Regions from separate parts of the Paenibacillus sp. FSL P4-0184 genome, predicted to be linked through region 1. Evidence: predicted binding sites of a transcription regulator. Region 1 holds the regulator's gene; each other region holds the start of a gene.
The links. Region 1 encodes LexA, which represses DNA repair genes until DNA is damaged. Its sites were predicted from a motif close to CGAACATATGTTCG; they were not measured.

Region 1 (5,918 bases):
ATTTTTTCAATATCAGAAGCTGGCAGATAACGTTCGCGGTTGAATTTTATAGTAGATAGTCTAGCATTCTCTACCTTCAAGTACGGACGTCGGAAGAACAGAAGTGCCGCTAGTAAGTAGTACAAAACGACTCCTAGCCAGTTCATAAGCATACCATTACCTTTGGCCTGGTCCACTGAACCAACCATCCAAAACATAGTACCAAGCACTAATAACACTACTGGAAATGCAATGTTACGGCCTTTAAAGGTTTCACTGTTCTTACCAGGAGATTTAGATTTAGATGCGTAAATCGTTTCCTTCCCCTGTTTCTTTCTTTGCTTATTAATTTGCTGCGTGTTGCGTTGAACCATTCTTTCCCAAGAACGGGCCATATGCGTTCCCCCTAGTCATCCAGTAATATCTATGAAAAGGAACAGGGTGTTAATGCTTACGCCCCTTGTTACCTTGTTCATGCTCATCATTATCGACCAATTCAATCGTATTCAATTGTGCTCGGAAGTTATTGCGAATATTCCCCAAATAAATTTCACGAAGCTTGGCGCGTTCCGCCGTTTCCTCTTGATTAAGGCCTACGCTCTTCTGTTTGCGTGCCAATTCGTTAATACGCGCGACCAACTCATCAATATTCAAAACTTTCCCTCCCCTTATAAATTAATTCTAACTCTGCCATGAGAAAAAGAGCTTGTCAAGGTTTACTCCCTGCAAGCTCTTCATGTCCTCTTGTTATGTTCTTAGAATATTAATAAATAGGTAAAGTGAGAATATCTCCAGCATTAATCTGACTACCTTTAATGCCATTGAATTTTTTGATTCCTTCTATATATACAGCCGTTTTCATATCAGAAGGTTTATTCTCAAGAGCAATACTCCAAAGTGTATCTCCACGTTCAACTACTACGCGCTTCTCATCCTTCATTAAAGTAGTAGATCCTGCAAATACATTACCTACTACTGTAAGTCCTGATAGTACGAGCACAATGATCAATGTCAGTTTAATAACAAAATCTCTACGGAACAAACGCATCAAGCCTTCAAGCAAAAGCTCTGTAATCTCTTTAATCTGAGCTGAATAACGGGTAATAGGATTATGTCCTAAAGATTCAACCACTGGGGCTTTATCGTAGATGCTGCGGTATGTACTGTATTTTAACATGAATATCATCCTCCAAACACTTGTTCTTACTTTTGAAATTATAATAACACGAACATGTGTTTTGTTCAATACTATTTTAGAACAATTGTTCTCTTTTTTTCAGAGGTTACTATTTACCATATTCTTCATATAAAGAATCACTCTTATCGTTTAGATGAAGGAAACGCAATCAAAACAAGACTACCATTTATTAACTCTTTCGAATTAATATTTATAATAGTTAGAACTTATGTTTGTGCGAACGGTAGTTCTATGTTATAATTTTCCCAAACATTACTATATGGGGTTGATTCCAATGTCAAAGATTTCAAGTCGCCAGCTGGCGATCCTGGAATTTATACGTAGCGAAGTCCGCAGCAAGGGTTATCCTCCTTCCGTCCGGGAGATTGGAGAAGCTGTTGGTCTTGCTTCCAGCTCCACAGTTCACGGTCATTTGGATCGGCTAGAGAAGAAGGGACTTATCCGTCGAGATCCAACGAAGCCTCGTGCGATAGAATTGCTTGGCCAAGAGGATTCCGAGAATGTCCATCATTTCGCGCAAACCGTCGCTCGCATTCCTGTCGTAGGTAAGGTTACCGCCGGGATTCCTATCACTGCTACTGAGAATATTGAAGACTACTTCCCGCTTCCAACTCACTATGTTGGAGATAACAAAGTATTTATGTTATCGGTTCAAGGTGACAGTATGGTCGAAGCTGGGATTATGAATGGCGACTATGTTATTGTTCGTCAACAACAAACGGCTGATAACGGAGATATCGTTGTAGCTATGACCGAAGAAGATGAAGCAACCGTTAAGACTTTTTATAAAGAACGTGATCATATACGTCTTCAGCCGGAGAATCCGGCGTACGAGCCTCTTCGCCTTAATCGCGTAACCATTCTCGGCAGAGTTATCGGATTATTTCGAGATATCCACTAAGTATGCACTCCTACCATGCGAAAACGGATACCGCCCTTTAAAGGACGGTATCCGTTTCTACGAGAAGTATAAGGATAGGGAATATCGTAAAAATATATACTTTCTTTTATTTTTTTAAAAAGCTGTTCTGCAAATGCAGAATAGCTTTTTTATTGTTATCAAACTCCATTTATCAATTACAGAACATTTGTTCTCGTAGGCTAAAATGACCATTTTTAATGAATAACCGTTTAGGCATCCTCCTCATATCTTAATTAGAAAGGAGTGTTGCACAATGCCAAATTACCGGATTATAGTTGATCTGACGCAGCGTATGCTTTATCTTCTAGATAACGACATTGTGATCAGGGGCTTCCCAGTCGGAATCGGTAAAATGTTAACTCAATCACCACTCGGTGAATTCACAATCATTAACAAACAACCCGATCCAGGTGGTCCATTTGGGGTCTTTTGGATGGGTCTATCTAAGCCTCACTATGGAATACATGGAAATAATGATCCCTCATCCATAGGGCACGAAGTATCCCACGGTTGTATTCGTATGTACAATGAAGATGTGTTAGCACTAGCTGCGATTGTTCCTATTGGAACACGAGTAACGATCAGGAATTAAATCTATCTCTATAGATAAACACGCCTCACTCATGGTTCAATGGAGGGGGCGTGTTTGTATTTATGTATTTTTGATGACCTAATAGGAATTATGTGGTTATATGTCGAATAATGTTAACAGGATTTCAAATTGAAAGGAAGTGTCTCGTTTTGAACAACTCAAAAATTAGAACCCTCGTCGATTTTAAAGTCGATGCACTTGTTAAACTCTCTGGCTTATTGTTAAATAACGATCAAGCGAGTGGAAAAAAAGTAAATTTACTCACCTCATTCGGCAGTATTCAAGGGACCATCTCCCCTTCCACCTCCAATAAAGAGGATGTTTTTGACTTAAAATCTCTAATGGATGATGTCATTGTAGATGAATACATATCTTATTTAGGTGCGGAACATCCCGATAAAAATTTCAGCTATAACTTTGTAGTCCTTAATGATGTTTCTGTAAGACCCTATACTCACTATGAATCTCCGATCGAATACAAACAGCTAATTGTTTATACTGATCAAATCACAGCCTTCAATTTCTTATGATTTTGACATATTTATTTTAAATGCTCTCAACAAAGCACTCCAGCAGTTGCCCCAATTTTGCACTCAGCTTGCAAAATCGGCAGATCTCTGGGTGCTTTCTCTTTTTCTAATCAGTAGTCGTTTCCTAAATTCCCACGATTTTCGCTCTTAACAGATACTAGTAGAGAGAATTCAGGCATATCTTTCAATAAGCAATAAATCTTGCTCTACTGAGATCATTGGAGGTGTGATTACATGCTGATTTTCTTGATGTATATGTTTGCCATTGTAGGAGGAGTCTTAATTCTAAGTGCCGTTATTATAGAATTAAAAAAACTATCTACTTCTTCTGAACTTTCTAAGCTGTTAAACGCAACCTCATCTTTTAATATTATATTCACCAAAACATTCATTCCGCCCAATCAATCTCACTTGATCGCCCTTAATGAACCTTATAAAAAAATAGCAATAGGTACCAGCAATCCGAAAACAAGCAAAAAAGCAATAGCAAAGCTATACTCGTTCGACAATATAATGGGATCAGAGATTGTTGTTAACGCACTAACCCTTTCAAAAGTATCTAAAAGACAACAAAACAGCAAATCAACTGCTTCAAGTGCGGATATTAATGTGGTTAATAGCGGTGACGAAGAGGCTGATGTTATTGAGGAACTTACGCTTAAAATATATATGAACAGCAATGAAATACCTGTGTATAGTATTTCCTTCTTGCCAGGATTATTGCCCATTCAACAATCCGATAATCAATATAAAGAAGCTTACTCCCAAGTCCAACAATTACATGCGTTCTTCAGGTCGATCGTATCCGAATGAATGCCCCCCTTCCGCCTATTATTACTTCACTTTACCTTTCCCAATTAGAAATTTTGAAAACCTTAAGGAAAGACAAAAAAACGGTCCTTTTGAGAGGGCCGTTTTCGCTGCATCCAACATTCATTTTAAAATTGCACACTAAATCCGTTAAATTGATGAATGCCCGTACCATGAGCAACAAGATCCCGTTCACGTAATTCACGAACTGCCTTCATAACCTCTTGCAAAATAGCTGGATCTAGACCCAACGTATTATGAGAGCCGAATACTTGAGATACATTTGGAATTTGCGCAATCTTTTCTAAAGAAGCCACTAAATCTGCCGGACTAGTAGAGGGATAAAAAGCATAAATTGGCGTAACATCATACAACAAATCCCCTGTAAACAGATACCCGTTGGCATGATCAAAGATGCTAATATGACCTGGCGAATGACCCGGTGTGTGGTAAATTTCTAATCTACGCCCGCCTAAATCAAGCACATCTCCCTCTCGCAATAGAGCTGTTGGTTTTCCTTGATAAGGCGTATACGCATTAGGATCAAACGTCTCAGGAATAGGAAGAGTAATATCTCGGCTAATATCTTTTCTGATCTGGGCAAGGGTCAAACCTCGTATTCCATTAATTAGCCAATCCTCATCCTCTTTATGAACATAGATCGTCTCAAATTGTCCATGACTGCCTATATGGTCTGCATGCACATGTGTAGTGATGACAGTGATAGGTAAATCCGTTAACTGATCCGTTATTCTTTTTATATTATCGATGCCTAATCCCGTATCAATCAACACCGCTTGTTCTTTCCCTAACAACAAAAAAGAGTGCACCTTTTCCCAATGTCCATATTCACTGATTGCATAAGTAATTGGATCAATTTTCGTGACTGTGAACCATCGATCTTGAATCAAGTGTGATCCTCCATTCCGTTCCATTTCTCCCTTACCTGCTTTTCTCCTTTATAATAGTCCGCTTGTTGATCCGCCTGATAAATTTCTTGATAGGGGAGAATGTTGATTTTACCTGAGTCCGGATATTCGCAAACATCTATGCCCTGGTTCGTTCGGAGATCAAGATACTTGCAAGGGGCGTCCGTATGATTATAAAGTTGATGCGCTCCTTCAGGTCCCATTTCAAAAAATAGCACATCACCTTCAGAAACCTCACTAAAACCCTCTGGAGTTCTTAACATCGCTTTTCCCGTCAAAATCACAAATATTTCTTCAGCGTTTCTATGAAAATGATAAGGAAAGGAATACTTATCTGGATCAAGCGATCTTATGTCGAAGACAAGATGTTTAGAATCAGCGATCTCAGCTAACCTCTCACTCGTATGCCAAGCAAACTCAGGGATCGGAGATAACTTTTGTTTAAATGAAACAGTATTTTCATTAAAAATCTTCGCCAAATATAACACCCCTCATCCATTACGCTTTTCTTTCAATATAATCGGTTTGGTACTTTATGTAAATGCAGATTATCAGGTTTAACAATAAAAAAAGCCCCGCCAGCATTGGCGAGACTCTTATATGTGAGATATCCTATTTATTTTGAAGAACGATTTTGATTTCTCCATCTGAACTAAAACTTAAAACCGTAAAATCAGTATTGATTTCAAGTTCTTTCCAATCCTTAGGAAGCTGGTAAGCTAGTTTGCCACGAATTTTCTTTCCCGCAGCTAAAGCGCCGTCCATTGTTCCTACTTGACTATCCAAAGTATGAGCCAAGAGATCTTCATTTATGGAGAAGCTGTCTTGGTATGCATTGAACATTAGCATAGAGCTTACCATATAATCTTTACTGGAAATATTCTCAAGTATAATTCCGATTTCTACAAACTCATTACCCTCTGATGGTTGTACATAATCATTTCCCTTAGGCTTTTCC
Region 2 (5,918 bases), on a different contig from region 1:
GTACCTGCACCTCCCGAAGACACAGCCATGGAAACGGTGATTCAAAAACGCAGCCGTAGACCTGAAACCGAACGGAATGCAAAATGGCTGCCAACAGTGCTAATGTGGACATTTCCAATATTAATTATTGTTGTGATTTACATTTATGCATCTAGTTTGAACAAACCGGATCCTGATCAGATTGATCAGACGAATCTGACGAATGAACAGCAGGATCCTACGACTGCTCAAACATCTCCACCGGCTTCAGGAGGTGGAGTTGTGGCGCCAACTTCTTCGGCAGGAACAGAAGCAACAACTGAACCTACTGCAGAGCCAACGCCATTACCAACACCAACGCTTTCCCCGCAATCCATTACAGTTACACCGGATGGGAAAGCAGGAAAAACAACAAAATTCAAAGTTTCAGCTCCGGCTGGAAGTGAAGTTAAGGTTGAGATTTCTGCTACTGGGGTAAGCTGGCTTGAGGTGTATAAAGGTGAGAACTCAAAAGGTGAAAAACTCTCATTTGGTAACACAGCGGCAGGAGATCGTATGAGCTTTGTGCTTGGAAGTGAAGGAATGTATATTAAATCTGGTTATTCACCAGCTACTGAGATTACTGTCAATGGACAAGTAATTACGGATGAAAAGACCTCATCTCGTCTGCTACTTAATCTGGATGATGGTACAGGAAGTGAAACGACCCAGAATGAAGGTACCACCGATACTACCGACCAGACTAATGAAACAGGCCAATAAGAAAAATGATGCATAAACTTTGGCTTTGCGGGGAACATAAGACTGTTTCTAGTTCTTAGCCAAAGTGGGGTGTACATTCATGATTGTTAGCTGGATTGTAGCTGGACTTGGGGTTGTTGTCAGTCTTATCGGATACTATATGACACCAAGTGCTTGGGGTTATGGAATTCTCGGGTTCGGTCTTGCACATATCGTGCTTGGAATTCTAGATATGTTTCGAAGCCCGCTTCGAAGCAGATAGAGAATTTAGAATGTGCGTCTCCAAGGGTATTTTCCATTGGAGACGTATTTCTACCTGAAACACAACTCATTTCGAAGGGAAAGCTCCACTATGTGGGGCTGTTTTCTGTGTCGGGTGAGGTACATATTATCCAATATTAGACTTAAGGGTATCATTCTTTTATAATAGTAGCAGACTAAAAAGTACAAAGGACGTGTAGTTATGAGTTCAGAAAGTTCATTTGATATCGTATCTAAAATGGATATGCAGGAATTAACCAATGCGATCCACCAAACAGAGAAAGAAATTGACAACCGCTTTGACTTTAAGAACAGCAAGAGCAGTCTGAAGCTGGAGAAAGACGCACTTATTATCGCCTCTGAGGACGAATATAAGTTAAACGCTGTTATTGATATTTTACAATCGAAGATGGTGAAGAGAGGTATCACGCTGAAAAACTTGGATTTCGGCAAAGTGGAGCCTGCTTCTCTGGGTAGTGTTCGTCAGCGTTTAGGTCTTAAGCAAGGGATTGATCAGGAGAACGCAAAAAAAATTAACATCCTGATTCGTGATTCGAAATTGAAGGTGAAGAGCCAGATTCAAGGAGATCAGATCCGCGTAACTGGTAAGAGTCGCGATGATTTACAACAAATTATCCAGATTTTACGTAAAGCTGATTTGCCTCTGGACCTGCAGTTCAACAACTTAAAATAGCATTTTGTACCCCGCAGTGCTTATCAGCGCCATTATGCGGGGTGCTTTGTATTTTTTTTGACACCTATTTATAGCTATAATATACTTGCTTAAGTAGAAATAGATGAGCCTGACTCAGGCAATTTGTATGAACGATTTAGGGGAGGAACTTCAGTGAATTTGCCCAACCGCATCACGCTAGCACGTATTTGCCTGATCCCGATTATGATGTTTTTCTTACTGGTGGATTTCAGTTTTTATCCAGAACCGATACATTGGGGCTCTTTTCAGCTATCTGTTAATCATTTGGTGGCAGCTGTAATCTTTTTGCTTGCAGCGAGCACAGATGGAATAGACGGCTACATAGCAAGGAAATATAATATGGTCACCAATCTCGGTAAGCTCCTTGATCCGTTAGCGGACAAGCTGTTAGTTTCTGCAGTTCTGATTTCACTTGTGGAATTGGGCAGATGTGATTCATGGATCGCAATTGTTATCATTAGTCGTGAGTTCGCAGTAACCGGGCTTCGCCAGATAGCATTGTTAGAGGGAAAAGTGGTTGCCGCCAGCAAATGGGGTAAGATAAAGACGGTTGTACAAATTGTAGCGATCTCACTGCTGTTGTTAAATAATTTCCCATTTCAATTCGTCAGCATTCCTGTAGACGATATTGCCATCTGGGCTGCAGCCTTGATCACTATTTACTCTGGAATTGATTATTTTGTGAAGAATAAGGATCTATTACAGCTGCATAATGCTTAAGCGTTTTAGGCAGCTACATATAGGAGAGGTAATAGGTAAAGCACCTATTACCTTTTTTAAACCCTAAAAGCAGTGTATCTACATTATAACGAGGAGGCGAAAGCCAGGTATGAAAGCGGAGATTATTGCAGTAGGCACGGAGCTTTTGCTCGGTCAAATCGTAAATAGTAATGCCCAGTTTTTGTCTATTGAGCTAGCTGCTATTGGGATTGATGTATATTTTCAAACCGTAGTTGGGGATAACAGCAGTCGCTTGCAGCAAGCCATTGAGATCGCTCAAAGCAGAGCGGATGTTATCATATTTACCGGTGGTATTGGTCCTACAGAAGATGATCTAACGAAGGACGCGCTGGCTGCTTCCTTAGGTCGCACACTTCATATAGATCGCTTGGCAATGGATCATGTACAACGATTCTTTGATGATCGAAAGATTGTAATGACGGAGAATAATCGTAAACAGGCACTTATAATTGAAGGAACTACACCGTTGCCAAATGAGATTGGTCTTGCTGTTGGCATTGCTTTTGAGCATGAAAAGAAATATTATATTGTGCTTCCTGGTCCGCCTCGCGAGATGAAGCCGATGTTCGTAGATAAAGCTGTACCGTGGCTCCAGCAGCACGCTCTGACGACAGAAATGCCACTTTATTCTAAAATGCTTAAATTTGCCGGTATCGGAGAATCACTGCTTGAGGATAAGCTCATTGATCTTATTCACAGCCAGACAGACCCAACCATAGCTCCTTACGCTAAAGAGGGAGAGGTAACCGTTCGTATTTCGACAAAGGCGCCTTCCGAGCATGAAGCTTACAAGAAGCTGGAGATTCTGGAGAAACAGATCAAAGAGATTTTGCCAGAACATTTATATGCAAATATTGATGTGCCACTGGAACAATTGATTGTGGATTGGATGGCGGATGCAGGTCTGACTTTAAGTGCGGCAGAGAGTTGCACTGGAGGCTTACTGATGGAGAGTATAACTAACATTCCAGGCAGTGCTTCGATGTTTGCGGGAGGAATCGTCTGTTATTCCAACGACCTGAAGAAAAAGCTTCTGAATGTGCCAAGTGCTTATTTGGAGGGGCCAGATGCTCCAGGGGCAGTTAGTCGTGAAGTTGCCGAGGTGTTAGCTGATCAGGTGAGAATGATCGCGGATAGTGATTTCGGTTTATCTGTAACTGGTGTAGCGGGACCAGGCTATTCTGAACGTAAGCCAGTCGGACTTGTATTTATTGGTTTAGCTGAACGCGGGCGTAAGACAGAGGTGTATGAGCTTAATCTTAAAGGTACACGTGAAAATATACGACTGCGTACTGTTAAAGCTCTGTTGTATCGTCTATGGCGCAGACTTGAGGAACGGAAGGTGGAGACACCTCTTGAAGGCTCAGACTTGTAATGGGAGATTAGCCCAGTTATAATTGAGACATACGGAAGAACCGTGGCACTGAGATTTCTTTGCTGCGGTTTTTTGTATATCTGCGGAGATTTTGATCGCTGTTTTGGTTTTGATCATAAGTCGTTGATGTCCGGTGAAGTAGAGAAATCAGTTAACTTCTATGTCCGGAGGGAGGCTTACAATAAAAGGGATAATTAACGCTTGAGACAAAAAAAACGAATGTATGTTCGAAAAAAAGCTTGGCAAGACCTCAAAAACACGTTATTATATTATTATAAACAGTGAAGGAAGTGGTCTGATTGTCAGATCGTCGTGCAGCGCTTGATATGGCGCTTCGTCAAATAGAAAAACAATTTGGTAAAGGTTCGATCATGAAACTGGGAGAATCCACTCATATGCAAGTGGAAGTTGTACCTAGCGGATCTTTGGCACTTGATATTGCGTTAGGTATAGGCGGACTTCCAAAGGGACGTATTATTGAAGTATACGGACCTGAATCCTCCGGTAAAACGACTGTTGCTCTTCATGCTATTGCAGAAGTGCAAAAACAAGGAGGACAAGCTGCATTTATCGATGCTGAGCATGCGCTCGATCCGAAGTATGCACGTAACTTGGGCGTAAACATTGATGAATTGTTGCTATCTCAGCCAGATACGGGTGAACAGGCACTTGAGATTGCTGAAGCACTTGTCCGTAGTGGTGCAGTAGACATTATTGTCGTTGACTCCGTAGCTGCGTTGGTTCCTAAAGCGGAAATCGAAGGTGATATGGGTGACTCTCACGTCGGCCTACAGGCTCGTTTGATGTCTCAAGCGCTTCGGAAGCTATCTGGTGCCATTAGTAAATCGAATACAATTGCTATCTTTATTAACCAGCTTCGTGAGAAAATTGGAGTTATGTTCGGTAACCCTGAGACAACCCCGGGTGGTCGGGCGTTGAAATTCTATTCTTCCGTACGGTTGGATGTTCGTCGTGTCGAAAGTATTAAGATGGGTAACGACGTTGTAGGTAACCGCACCAAGATCAAGATTGTGAAGAATAAGGTAGCACCTCCATTTAAACAAGCTGATGTTGATATCATGTATGGTGAAGGGATTTCCAGAGAAGGAAGTCTTGTAGACATCGGTACTGAAATGGACATCGTGAATAAGAGTGGTGCATGGTATTCCTATGAGGGTGAGCGTCTCGGTCAAGGACGTGAGAATGCCAAACAGTTCTTGAAAGAACATCAAGATATTGCACTTATCATTGAGAACAAGATCCGTGAAGCAAGTAACCTGTCCACTATTGTTGCTGCACCAAATGAAGCGGAAATCATTGCAGAGCAAGAGGAAGAAGAAAAGCTACTTCTCGAAATCGAACAATAGAATTTACTAAGGAATAGGACGCCCTGTGATTCATTGTTGCAGGGTGTCTTTTCTTAACAGTGTAAGAACATATATATTTGGGGTCCCCCCAAAGTACCTGAGTACGCACCGAAGTTAAGCCGCACTTTGTGGGGATATTTTATTGCTATGAGGTGACAAGCAACTATGGTAATACAGCTGGATATGGATTTTGAATCGGATGAGCAGGACGTACAGGTCCTATCTGATTTTCCTGATGGAGAACTTTTAGAAATTACTAAGGTAGAACGTCAGAAGAAGTCGGACCACCGCTACATCATACATTTCGGAGCCTATAACATGACTGTACACGAAGACGTCATGATTAAATATCGGATGATTACTGGAAATTCTTTTATGAAAGCCGATTTGGAGGAAATTGTTGTTGCTGATGAGCGACAACGAGCTTATGTAGAAGGACTTCGTTATCTAGAACGGAAGCCACGTACCGCTATGGAAATGACTCGCCGTTTACGGCAGAAGGAAATAGGGGAGACTATTATTGCGGAAGTGGTGCAACGGCTACAGCAGGAAAGATTTCTTGATGACCCCTTGTATGCAAAGCAATGGGCGGAGCAACGCATTACGAACCAGCGAAAAGGGAAAATGTGGATTCGCCAAGAGCTACGTGAGAAAGGAATCGACAAAACCTTGATCTCGGAAGCACTGGAGAATGTCAGTCCTGAACAAGAACTAGAGAGTGCACTTCAGATTGGTCGTA
Region 3 (5,918 bases), on a different contig from region 1:
TTATCGTTACTTTAACGTCTTTGTTCACCTGGTCATCCTCCCCAGTAATTCTTTTTAAAGCTTCATTGACCTGATCCGTCGTAGGACGTTTACCTGCCCGAAGTTGAGTCGTAGTTAAGCCGAAGGCCATTTGCAGATGTGAATAATCTTTAAAAGACGTCCAGTCTCCTCCCCACTCAAGCCCTAGCTGTTTTCCCACCTGTACAACCTCTTGCCAGTCCGCTATTTTATCTTTATCACCATCACGATTCATATCCCAGGAAAGACTTTTTCCATCCGGCAGCAAAAGCGCAAAGTCAAACGCAAGGCCATAATTGTGATAGCTGGTTCCACCCTTGGCGTTGGTAACTATAGGTCCAGGCTTACTTCTCCCCTGAGCATACAAGGCATTTTGTTCAGCAATCGACCGTAACCCCTGAGTAATAATGATGGGTACTCCTCTGGCATAGCTTTGCTGTATCAAAGCCTTCGCCCCTGCTGCCAAAACAGGATGAAGCCCAACAAGCCTCGCCGCCGATTTGTCCCTCACTTGATCTAAAGTCAGCATAGAATCACCCCTTGGTATAATCAATGATCCCGACTCCCCATTCGCTTGTACTAATACCCCTGCTTGCCTTAGCATACAAGCATAAATGTCTTCGGCGTCCATATAAGGAAGGACGATAAGCGTTTAAGCGAGAAATATAAGACATAAAGGATAGGTGCATAACTTATACTTTCTTATATTTTAAAAAAAGACCCCGGTATCCCCGAGATCTCCCCTGAAAAGCACCTATTCATAGCTTCTTCACCTTGGATCATTTCTACAAAAAAGGGCAAAATATTAGCGAAAGGTGGGAACACATATGGACATTCATAGCGATAGCTATAAAGTTGCTGCCCTGAGCGAGCAGGAAGAAGCACTCGAAATTATTCGAAATGCCGAAGCTTCCATTGCAAATCTGACCGGCAACCCAACGGTGACCCTAATTGCTTATGAAAAAAGTGAAGTCAGCGGTTCTCAGCATTAGACGATGTAAACCTCCACTAGATCATCTACATTGATCCACTTCCATTCCTCCGCCCACTGCAGCTTAAACTCACGCGAGTGGGTGTGAATGGAAGTCACAAAACCACTAATTGTCGTATTCTCAAAAGGATCAAACAGCACAACAGTGACGCGCACATGACTCCGTAACGATAAGGCCAGTGTACATTCGATCTCCTCCAGCTTCTGCTCATCCAGAATAGGCTTAATGCGGCGCAGCGTCTCTCGTTCATCCCTAATAATTCTTACCTTGTGCTCCGGCAGCATCATTCGACTACTTTGCCACAGTCCGTTTTTCTCCAGCTTTTTGCCCATGGTAACCCCTCCCTAATTTCTATACTTATTCCGCTACACACGAACGTATGTTTGTATTATATCCACACCTTCGCTGAATAATCAATAATCAGGAAAAAGATACCACTTTAAAATCCTCCTCTTTTATCTAAAAGTTGTATAATATTGAATATCTAATTGAGAGGAGCTTTCCACTTGAAAAAAAACAATGCCCTGCTCATCCTAATTCCCGTATTATTCCTATGTCTATACCCCCTCGTATATCGAAGCAGTACCCTCTCAGACCTCACAAAAGGAATCGTAGCTGGCTTATTTATAGGATTGGCAGTGTTACCTCTACTCAAGCTCAAAATCGCATCAAAAAGACGCTGACAGTTGAACTGTTCAGCGTCTAAATTTCGATCTATTCTTGAACTTTCTCTGATTCAGCGGTGGACTGACCATCAGCATCGATGAGTCCTGTTGCTTCTCTTGCTTCATTAAGCTTGGAAATGCCGTATAGCATCGCGACGTCAGCGTTCTGATTCAATTCCTCGAACTTCTCAGCAGTGACCTCTGCGGAATCAGCACCTTGAGAGGCCTGTTCTTTTAGAGAATAAGCACTTTGAAAAGCAATTTTGGACTCATCAAGCAGTTTACGAATGTCTTCGGGCAAGCTAGAGGAAATTTTCACTTTCTCAGCCTGATTGGATAAGTCTGTTGCGGTCTTTTGGAATTCGTTAATCTTCTTCTCCAACTGCCTGTCCGAAAGTTCTCCTGCTGAATAAGCAGCAATAGCTTCGTTGAACTCCGTTAAAGATGATTTTCCTAATTCATCAAGCTTAGACATTTCATTGTAGAAGTTTTGCACGGTTTCCTGCACTTCTTCTTCCGAGGCAGGAGCCGATGAAGTTGAATTATTATTGCTGCAGGCGCTAAGGATGACAGTCAGCATTAGCGTTCCTATTAGTAACACTTTTTTCATTATTTATCCCTCCACTTAACAGAATAATGTCGGTTTGTGTAAAGCGCAAATGAAATTTATGTAAAATGACTATTATGTTATAATTATTTCAATTGTAATCAGGGAAGGAGAGTATTTATGCCTTATTGCACAACCTGCGGATCAGAATATAAGCAGGGCGCTAAATTTTGTGGAGAATGCGGATCTAGCATTGACGGCACTGCTCCAGTGACCGCCCGCCGTCCATCAGCAAATCCAAACGCTACTCAAGAGGTCGTTCTCTGGAAAGGCAAACCAGCCAGTATCTCTGATCGCCTCAAAGGAATCGTACGCCTAAACACGACTACGTACACCATTACAAGCCAGCGCATTATGGTAAAGACCGGACTTATCGGTAAAAATGTCGAAGAGATCGAATTACTGCGTGTACGCGATTTATCCGTAGCACAATCTATCATGGACCGGATGCTCGGCATCGGCACATTAACTGTATTTTCTGATGATGCCTCAGCGCCTCAGCTTCTTTTCCGAAAAATCCATGATGCCCAAACCGTCAAAGATGTTCTGCGCAAAGCTGTTCGTGACGAGAAGATCGCCAACAACATTAGCTACCGTGAACAAATCTAAGAACCTTTCACATTAAAAAAGCCCCGAAATCCGGGGCTTTTTCGCTAATATTCCAATGCTCGAATCAGTTCGGATATCGTCTTATGGAAGATAAAACGCTCCTGCTGGAATAATCCCTTTGGGTTGGCTAGGACTTTCCCACTGCAATACAATTCGCGCGTCCCCCTCATTCTCATAGTACTCCACTTTTATTTCATGTAGCTTGCCAGCTATCAGATTCACACTGCCTTTTCGCTCCTGTCCACTCTGATTCACCCAGCTATCAATGATCAGCCCTCCATCAATCCACACCCGTACCCCGTCATCAGAGGAGGAGTAAATGGTATAGGTTTCACTATAGGCTGCAGTCAGTTTTCCACTCCACCGTACAGAGAAAGCGTCGACACGAATGGCTGGATCAGGCGAACCCTGTTTCCACGAAAATTGGATGTTAGCATCGGTTCGCGTCAGCGCAGGTGCGCCGCTAAGAGTCATGTTATTGTAATATTGCCCCCATAGTCCACTCTGCAGCACACTGTCTCCCTTAGCGGCTACAATTGCCGCCTCAGCAGCATACTCTTCCCGCGTGAATACAAAGCTGTCATTCATAAAGGCTCTAATTACCGCATCGGTATTCTTCTCATAAAGAAGCTTGCCCCAGGTCATCTGATAAGACCATTTAGGCTGTGATTTAGATAGTAGTGCAGGGGACGGTAGCTCTCCATTTTCTCCAATCGCGATCACTTTTCCACGCCCCAGATCCCATAGACTATCATAGTGACTCCCCTTAAAATCCCCATCATAGATATCTAGTGCCAGCACATCTACTTTGTCACCGCTTGGGTAGTATTCGGCAGGGTCATCACTCCACTGATTTTTGGCGTTTGGGCTCCAGACCCACAATAAATTATGCAGCTTATGATAGCTGGTGAAACGGTCAAACATAAGGTTCCACAGTCCCACGTAGTTGATCTTCTTCCCCCACCAGAACCATCCGCCATTCATTTCATGATACGGCCGCCAGAGCACAGGAACACCTGCATCATTTAGTTTTTTTAAAGAAAGGGCTATCTTATCCAGATCAGCGATCAGTGCGTTGTACTGAGAGGTACCCGGGGTTATATATTTGTCAAAATCAGCGTTGCTTATGCTCGTAGATACGTTATCCCAAGCTGGCGCAGTCCCTGGCAACTGAGCGTGATAGCTAATCGTTACGATTCCACCGGCTTTATACCAGCGAATAGCACTGCTAACGACCCAATCCCGCTGATTGTCTAATAGTGCCGCCGTCTGATTATTGATTGCCCCCAGCTCATAGCCGTGAAGGGCGGCGAATTGCCCGCTAGTATTTTTCAGCTTCCCATTGAACTCATCCGCGCTCTCCAAATAATCATGTTGTCCACTAATCCATCCTTTTCCTTGCAGAAAATAAAGGGTATTCAACAATTTCTGAGCAGAAGGTACCGTTTCCGAATCCGCCGGAGCCATTTGCAATTTACGATACGCGATTTGCCACTGAACATCGCTTACAAACCTCGATGCCGAATCAACCATATTTCGAAGATTGCGCTGTTCCATCCACTCTCACATCCTTTTAACTTTTTTAAGTTATAGTATGGGGACAATAGTGACATGAACTCAGCGAATGGACATGAAGTTGTAAAGTAATTTAGGACAGTGTAAGGAACTGCTGAATAAATTCACGGCTCAATAAAAAAAGGAGCCCGGCGGCTCCTGACTATATCTCCAATTTACCTCGTATATCTCAGCGGTAGTAATTCAGAAATATCATATTTAGCTAACCGGCCGTCCTCGGATACAATAACTTTGCAATCCTTCCCGTAATCAGCAATTAACTCACGGCACATCCCGCAGGGAGAAACTACTTTAATTTCTCTTTCCTCGCTGTCCGGATCAGAATGCCTTACCGCAACAATCGTATCAAATTCCTTGTAGCCTTCGGATATCGCTTTTCCAATCACCATCGCTTCTGCACAGACTGTAATTCGTCCCATGCTAGCTTCTACATGTACCGCTGTAAAGATTTCCCCCGTCTTAGTACGGAGCGCCGCCCCTACATGGTGTCTCTTCCATTCATAACGTCTAGTAATAATATCTTCAGCAGAGGCAATAAGTGTCTGATCTTCAATCGTAATCAAATACTCCATTTCCAATTCCGTCCTCCTCTTATTTTTCCTAAGTATATTAAATCGCACTGCATTATGATATAAGATATACTATTTTAAGTTCCAAAAAAGGAGGAGCAGATTTGAAAATACAGAAATTACTCACCAGTCTCATCATTGTTGTGTTACTTGCTTTTGGCGGTTACTGGTATGAACAGAACGGAGATCCGGCAGCCCCCTCGTCCACATCCGATTCAGAAGTTGTTCAGCTGATCTTCCCAGCAGATCGTTATCCTGAGACCGCTAAGCACATTCAGGACGCGATTGCCAAAGGGGAGTCCGCGACGTGCACGATTAACCGTGAGCAGGCTGAAGACAACCGCAAAGAATCCTTAAAAAGGATCCCCACCAAAAAAGGCTACGACCGCGATGAATGGCCCATGGCCATGTGTAATGAAGGCGGCAAAGGGGCCGACATTGAATACATAACCCCAAAAGATAACCGCGGTGCAGGAAGCTGGGTTGGCAATCAGTTAGAAGATTATGCGGATGGAACCCGCGTAGAATTTATGTTCAAATAATAAGCTAACGTGAACAGTGCTTCAAAAGAATAGCCCCATCCGGTATACCGGATGGGGCTACAACGTGCATCAGCTAGCTTAGAATAAGCAAGCTTTAGTGATGATAACCAGCAAGATGAAGAGTACCAGAATAGCTCCTGTTGAAGTAAAAGGACTACACACCGGACCTACATTTACTGGGCTTACTACAGGACCTACGTTACAACCACAATGTTCCATTCCCATAATTAATTCCTCCTAATGATTAATGACTACAGCACAAGATATGTAAAAAGGAGATAAGCTGTTTGGGCGAACTGGCAAACAAATGCTATTCACCTAATGAATTAGGTAGGCACTGT

Region 2: recA (recombinase RecA) is a predicted target of LexA. The motif match lies at 4,029-4,042, and genes of this name have one in related genera.
Region 3: MKY52_RS16620 (YolD-like family protein) is a predicted target of LexA. The motif match lies at 1,383-1,396, and genes of this name have one in related genera.

The regions. Positions count from the first base shown of each region.
Region 1 covers NZ_JBBORN010000002.1:1,663,612-1,669,529, forward strand. The annotation lists gene MKY52_RS29220 (hypothetical protein) at 1-374, opposite strand, end outside; gene MKY52_RS29225 (DUF896 domain-containing protein) at 424-633, opposite strand; gene MKY52_RS29230 (LysM peptidoglycan-binding domain-containing protein) at 743-1,156, opposite strand; gene lexA (transcriptional repressor LexA) at 1,452-2,078, shown strand; gene MKY52_RS29240 (L,D-transpeptidase) at 2,353-2,691, shown strand; gene MKY52_RS29245 (hypothetical protein) at 2,841-3,221, shown strand; gene MKY52_RS29250 (hypothetical protein) at 3,456-4,034, shown strand; gene MKY52_RS29255 (MBL fold metallo-hydrolase) at 4,160-4,942, opposite strand; gene MKY52_RS29260 (cupin domain-containing protein) at 4,939-5,439, opposite strand; gene MKY52_RS29265 (DUF4352 domain-containing protein) at 5,573-5,918, opposite strand, start outside.
Region 2 covers NZ_JBBORN010000001.1:4,794,116-4,800,033, forward strand. The annotation lists gene MKY52_RS21170 (RodZ domain-containing protein) at 1-741, shown strand, start outside; gene MKY52_RS21175 (hypothetical protein) at 821-982, shown strand; gene MKY52_RS21180 (YajQ family cyclic di-GMP-binding protein) at 1,184-1,675, shown strand; gene pgsA (CDP-diacylglycerol--glycerol-3-phosphate 3-phosphatidyltransferase) at 1,829-2,416, shown strand; gene MKY52_RS21190 (competence/damage-inducible protein A) at 2,526-3,812, shown strand; gene recA (recombinase RecA) at 4,112-5,179, shown strand; gene MKY52_RS21200 (regulatory protein RecX) at 5,345-5,918, shown strand, end outside.
Region 3 covers NZ_JBBORN010000001.1:3,795,262-3,801,179, reverse strand. The annotation lists gene MKY52_RS16630 (M15 family metallopeptidase) at 1-547, opposite strand, end outside; gene MKY52_RS16625 (hypothetical protein) at 846-1,010, shown strand; gene MKY52_RS16620 (YolD-like family protein) at 1,007-1,342, opposite strand; gene MKY52_RS16615 (hypothetical protein) at 1,725-2,285, opposite strand; gene MKY52_RS16610 (PH domain-containing protein) at 2,403-2,891, shown strand; gene MKY52_RS16605 (glycosyl hydrolase) at 2,973-4,448, opposite strand; gene MKY52_RS16600 (cytidine deaminase) at 4,622-5,038, opposite strand; gene MKY52_RS16595 (NucA/NucB deoxyribonuclease domain-containing protein) at 5,146-5,577, shown strand; gene MKY52_RS16590 (hypothetical protein) at 5,656-5,802, opposite strand.